2 regions of the Bombilactobacillus folatiphilus genome follow, and region 2 is predicted to be linked to the other one. Evidence: predicted binding sites of a transcription regulator. Region 2 holds the regulator's gene; the other holds the start of a gene.
The links. The regulator HrcA, encoded in region 2, represses chaperone genes, less so after heat shock. The targets are predictions, from matches to a motif close to TTAGCACTCNNNNNNNNNGAGTGCTAA.

Region 1 (3,438 bases), 610 kb from region 2:
TATTCTTTTTTATACAGATATATTCAGGTATATTTTGCTTGTTATTAATAAAATATTGGTAAAACTTTTACATCATACCGCCCATACCAGCATTAGGATCAGCAGCTGGCGCTGGAGCAGCAGGTTCTGGTTTATCAGCAACAACTGCTTCGGTTGTCAAAATCAAAGCGGAAACACTAGCAGCGTTCTGTAAAGCTGAACGAGTAACTTTGGTTGGATCAATAATACCAACTTCGATCATGTTGACCCATTTATCAGTGTCTGCATTATAGCCAATTTCAACATCTTGATCTTTCATATGCTCAACAATCACAGAACCTTCTTTACCAGCATTTTCTGCAATTTGCCGAACCGGTGCTTCTAAAGCACGTTTTACAATGTTAATACCAGTTTTAACGTCGCCAGTTTCACTATCAGCTAATTTAGCAACCGCCGGAATGACATTCATCAAAGCTGTACCACCACCAGCAACATAGCCTTCTTCAACGGCAGCGCGCGTCGCATTCAAAGCATCTTCAATGCGGTATTTACGTTCCTTTAATTCGGTTTCGGTAGCCGCACCAACTTTAATCACACCAACACCACCAGCTAATTTAGCCAAGCGTTCTTGTAATTTTTCACGATCAAAATCAGATGTTGTATCATCAATTTGCTTCTTAATGAAATCAACACGATCGTCAATCGCATCTTTAGCACCAGAACCTTGTACAATTGTCGTATTATCCTTAGTTACTGTAACTCGACCAGCCTGACCTAATTGATCAATTGTCGTGTCTTTTAATTCTAAGCCTAAGTCAGACGTAATCACAGTCCCACCAGTTAAAATGGCAATATCTTCCAATTGTTCTTTACGACGATCACCAAAACCAGGTGCCTTGACAGCAACAACATTGAATGTACCACGAACTTTATTCAACACTAAAGTTGGTAAAGCTTCACCATCAACGTCATCAGCAATAATCAACAATGATTTTCCTTGTTGTACAATGGATTGCAATAAAGGTAAAATATCTTGAATATTCGAAATCTTCTTGTCCGTGATCAAGATATAAGGATTTTCTAAATCAGCTTCCATCTTGTCATTGTCAGTTACCATATATTGTGACAAGTAACCACGATCAAATTGCATACCTTCAACAACATCAGAAGTTGTTTCAATTCCCTTGGATTCTTCGATCGTAATAACACCATCATGACCAACTTTTTCCATGGCATCAGCGATCAATTCACCGACTTTAGTGTTAGCAGAAGAAACAGCAGCTACTTGGGCAATTTGGTCACGACCACTAACTTCGTGAGAAATTTTCCGTAATTCGTCAACAGCAGTTTGTGTAGCTTTTTCAATACCATTGCGAATACCAACCGGATTAGCACCAGCGGTTACATTCTTCATACCTTCTTGAATAATGGATTGAGCTAAAACTGTAGCCGTTGTTGTTCCGTCACCAGCAATATCATTAGTTTTGGAAGCAACTTCGGAAACTAATTTAGCACCCATATTTTCAAAATGATCTTCTAATTCAATATCTTTGGCAATCGTCACACCATCATTAGTGATGTTAGGTGAACCATAAGATTGTTCCAACACAACATTACGTCCCTTAGGACCAATGGTTGTCTTTACTGTATCTGCTAATTTATTGACACCATCAAGCATTTTAGCTCGAGCATCTTCTGAAAACTTAATTTCCTTAGTCATTATTTAGCCACCTCATTATTTATCTAGATTATAATTAAGATTAATAGTTTAATTATTCAACAATTGCCATGACATCTTTTTCATGCATAACAAGATATTTTTGGCCTTCATACTTAACTTCTGAACCGGCGTATTTGTCAAAAAGAACTTGGTCGCCCTTTTTAACGCTTAAAGCCACAATCTTGCCTTCAGGCGTCTTTTCACCTTCGCCGACAGCAACAACTTCAGCAACTTGGGGCTTTTCTTTAGCATTATTGGCTAAAACAATCCCACCAACTGTTTGTTCTTTTTCTTCTTCAACTTGTACCAGAATACGATCACCTAATGGCTTTAACAAAGTAATCCCTCCAAAATAAAAAACGATTTTAGCACTCTTAGCACTCATTTAGTAACAGTGCTAATACAATTTCTATAATAACATGTTTTATCATAGATGCAAGCAATTCATTTTAAAAAATTGCATTAGTTAAAAAAACGATAACCCAGCTACAGGTAAAATTTCATTACAAGGAGGCAAATTATTACAAAAAAATCCCCTAGACTCTTGAGCCAGGAGATTTTGCGATTTTTATTTAACGTCAAACATGCCGTACTTTTTGGCATAACTCTTACCATAAGTCATATCATATTCAACTAACCGATAATCCTTATAGGCTTTGGAATGCGTCCATTGTTTAGACTCGGAACTCGAAACTCGATAATTAAGATTATCATGCCCTTGCTGCTTTAATTTCTGTAAATCTGAAGTATCCATTTGCAAAGATTGCGTGAGCACTGGTACTTGTTGATAAAGTTGACCTAATAATTGATAAAACGGAGTTTGCGGATAATTCAATTGCTCCAACAAATGCCACGACATATAATTTGGTGAAAAATAATCATAATGGTGCGTTTTTAATGGAAAATTAGCCGCCATCACAAACGGTGTGGTGTGCGAATACAAAGTATTCTTAGCTAACAAATCATCATAAATCCCATCACCCGGGTAATGATCACCATACATCACAATAAGTGTTTTTTGCTTAGAATCCTGAAAATGCTGCACTAATTTTTTAAAAGCTTGATCAGACTCATTCACTTCTTGGAAATAAGTTTGCAACTTTTGCGTTTTGGTTACATCACCCTTAATCGAATGTTGCAATTTATAAGCACTTTTCACACCAACTTTTGCATCGTACGGCATATGATTTTGCATTGTAATCATCAAACTCATTTGCTTCGTAGATTTTTGTTGTTGGTTAAAATTCGTATAAGCAGATTCATCCGTCGCATATTGACCAAATTGTGTTGTCTTCAAACCCTTTAATTTGTCTTGATCTTTAAACGTTTTAATTCCTAACGCTGGATATGCCTGCGTGCGCCGATACATAATTCCCGTATACGGGTGATAAGCCTTAGAAGTATAACCTTCGCCTTTTAAATAATGAAACACACTGGGAAAATATAATTTATGGGGCAAAATATCTTGATATGGCGTTGACCGCAAGAAATAATTCGAAAAGCCGGTATTGGCTTCAAATTCAATATTGGCCGTCCCACCACCAAACCCCGGTGAAACCATGTAACCACTAGCTTCTGTGTGGTTCGGATGATTCAAAATTCCCGAAATATACGGCATTGGATTTTTATTACCGGCAATTGGATACATCGACTGCGTCCGCTGAGGATTGGTTAACGATTCATTCAAAATATAAACGATATTAACTTTTTGAGTTTTTTTGCCGTGATTCGTTGTTGCC
Region 2 (3,438 bases):
ACTTGAAAAACGCCATCGCCTAATTCCAATACAGAAACATCAAAAGTTCCACCACCTAAATCGTAGACCAAAACTTTCTCATCTGTATCACCCTTATCTAAACCATAAGCTAAAGCGGAAGCCGTTGGTTCATTAATGATCCGCTTCACATCTAGACCAGCAATTTTACCAGCATCTTTCGTAGCTTGACGTTGTGAATCATTAAAGTAAGCAGGAACCGTAATCACTGCTTCAGTTACGTCTTCGCCCAAATACTTTTCAGCAAAACCCTTAATATATTGCAAAATCATCGCTGAAATTTCCTGTGGTGTATAATCCTTACCATTAACTGTAACCTTGTAACCTGCTTCACCAATATGACGCTTAATTGAAGAAATCGTATCAGGATTCGTGATAGCTTGACGCTTGGCTACTTCGCCTACCTGCGTTTTGCCATCTTTAAATGAAACTACTGATGGAGTTGTCCGACCGCCTTCAGGATTAGCGATAATTTTCGGATCGCCACCTTCTAACACAGCAACAGCTGAGTTTGTTGTTCCTAAATCAATTCCAATAATTTTTGACATAAATCTAAACCTTCCTTAACTACGCTTAAATTTTATTGTGCGACGACAACCATACTTGGTCGTAAAACGCGATCTTTTAACTGATAACCCGTTTGTAAAACTTGAACAACGCTGTCTTTAGGATGAGAATCATCAGCAGGAACTGTTTGCACTGCTTGATGAACCTGGGGATCAAACTCAGCACCCTCGGCTATAATTTCCGTAATATTATTATCAGCCAAAGCCTTTTTCAGATGCTTTAATACCATCTCAACCCCCGTCAGTAAGCCTTGATTACTAGTATCTTGTGCATCTACCGACTGCAAAGCTCGTTCTAAATTATCAATTGATGGTAGAATGGACTCCGCCAATTTTTGACCATCGTATTTAACCAAAGCTGCTTGATCTTGCTGATTATGTTTTTTAATGTTTTGTATCTCGGCTTGTGCCCTTAATTCTTGATCTTGACTTGCTTTTAATTTTTTTTCTAATTCTTGATTAGCATCCAACAACTTGTCTACAACATTATCATCTTTTCTTGTGGACTCAGTTTGAGTTGTAGCTTGTTTTTTTGGAGTTTTAGTATCTTCAACATCTTTTTTTACATCTGTTTCCGATGGAAACTTTTCTGGATCCATATTTGAATCAGCCATAACTCAATCCTCCTAACTAGAATCTCCATTTAATTCTCGAAAGTAATCACTCAAGCGTTTCGCCAATTCATAGCGAAGAGAAGTAATCAAGCCAATTACTTGAGAATAAGGCATGTTGGTTGGACCTAACAAAGCGATTAAACCATCGCCATGTATTCCAACACTATACTTAGCAGTTATTAAACTATAATCGTTTAATAATTGCGGCGCTAATTCCACACCTAAATGAACCTTAATTCCCTGATCATCGTTTGAATCAATAGGTTCCAACTGCTTCAAGCTTAACAATCTAGCCAAATTCGTATTGTCATCAAACAATGAATACAAATTTTTTAAATTGTCACTGTTGTGAGCATCAACATAGTTAAACAAATTCGACTTGCCATCCACAAAAAAGCGATCTTCAGCAACTTTATCCAAAATATCGTCAAAAATAGATAAAAAACCTTCTGGCGTTTGTAAATATTGCGCAACCATTTGTGGAAAGTCAGTCTTTAAAAGCTCTGAAACTTCATTCAACGTATGACCGACTAATTGATCATTAATGATCTTCACAACCGACTCTAAACGGTCTAGCGAAGTACTACTATCCAAGCGGTAGACTTTATTATAGACAGAGCCATCACTTGTCACAATGATCGCCATTACTTGACTCATACTCAACGGTACAATCCGAAAACCAGTTAACTTTGTATTGTCACTCTCAGGTCCCAAAGCAATCGCTGTATATCTTGTTAATGTTGATAAAATTTTAGCTGACTGTGCAACAATTTCATCAATCTCGTTAAATTGCTGTTTTGTAAAATCAGAGTGAATCACTTCTGAAGTCTGCTCTGAAACATTAATTGGTTCCAGTAGATGATCTAAATAATAGCGATAACCACTTGCGGATGGAACACGACCCGAGGATAAATGAATTTTCTCAATCAAACCTTCATCTTCCAAAGCAGCCATGTCATTGCGAATCGTTGCAGAGCTTACACGAATTGGCAACCGATCCATTAGTGTTTTTGATCCAATTGGCTGCCCTGTTTCAATATATTGTTGAACAATAGCTTTTAAAATAGTTGACTGCCGATCAGTTATCAAAATAAATCACCTCGTTCTTAGCACTCCACACTTATTAGTGCTAACAGTGTTAAATATAGCAAGCATTTAGCACTATGTCAAGCCAGTTGCTATTATTTTCTGAAATAAAGCTCAGTATTCTCCTGATCTTGGTGTAACTGGGCTATTAATGCCGAAGCATCGGCAAATTTCACCTCATCACGCAAATAATCTAGCCATTCAATTTGTAAAGTTTTTCCATACAAATCTTGATCAAAGTCTAATAAATTGGCTTCGATGGTTAACGGATTATCTCCACGTTTAAATGTAATATTGCGCCCGATCGAAGTCATCGCAGGCCACCAAGTTTGTCCCACTTTTACGCGCGAAACGTAAACTCCAATTCTAGGAATGAATTGTTCATTACTCATAGACAAATTAGCCGTAGGAAAACCTAGCTGCCGTCCCATTTGATAACCGTGCACAACTAAACCTTCGTTTTGATAATTGTAACCTAGAAAAAGATTAGCTTCTGCCATTTGACCAGTTTTTAAAGATGCCCGAATATGTGTGGAAGAAATTTTTCGCTGTCCAAAATTCAAGCTAGGTATTTCATAAATCTCAAATCTTCGATGAACTAATTGACGTAATAAGTCCATGTTAGCAAGCGTTTTAGGTCCAAAAGTCCAATCAAAACCCGCGACCAATGCTTTTAAATGCAGTTTCATTAAAAATTGTTCCACAAAATCTTTAGGCTCTAAATGTGCAAAAATCGGATTAAACTCAGCAATATACACCGTGTCTACTCCCAATTGCTCCAACAATTCTAATTTTCGATTCAAGGGAGTCAAATATTGATAATTACTGTCGACTGATTCCGGTTGGTAAACCAGTGCCGGATGACGATCAAAGGTCAACACTGCCACGGGAATTTTCTGAATTCTGGCTAAACGAACCGCCGTTTTAATTAAATTTTGATGTCCTAAATGCAATCCATCAAAAAAACCAGCAGCTAGAACTTGTTTTGCTGGTAATTGTAAATCATTGCGAAAAGGATAATTTAAAGTTTGAACTTGCACAATTTTCACCTATCATTTTTCAAGAGCATAATTTGAGGAACATAAAAATCTGCTTGCTTTTGATATAATGCTTTCGCAATACCATTAAAAGTTAGTAGTACTTGTTTACTTGAA

Region 1: a site for HrcA is predicted at 2,074-2,100, ahead of groES (co-chaperone GroES). Genes of this name have one in related genera too.

Annotation. Positions count from the first base shown of each region.
Region 1 covers NZ_CP093366.1:372,962-376,399, reverse strand. The annotation lists gene groL (chaperonin GroEL) at 68-1,699, opposite strand; gene groES (co-chaperone GroES) at 1,752-2,036, opposite strand; gene MOO45_RS01795 (LTA synthase family protein) at 2,268-3,438, opposite strand, start outside.
Region 2 covers NZ_CP093366.1:979,936-983,373, forward strand. The annotation lists gene dnaK (molecular chaperone DnaK) at 1-566, opposite strand, end outside; gene grpE (nucleotide exchange factor GrpE) at 599-1,198, opposite strand; gene hrcA (heat-inducible transcriptional repressor HrcA) at 1,211-2,287, opposite strand; gene ribF (riboflavin biosynthesis protein RibF) at 2,380-3,324, opposite strand; gene truB (tRNA pseudouridine(55) synthase TruB) at 3,330-3,438, opposite strand, start outside.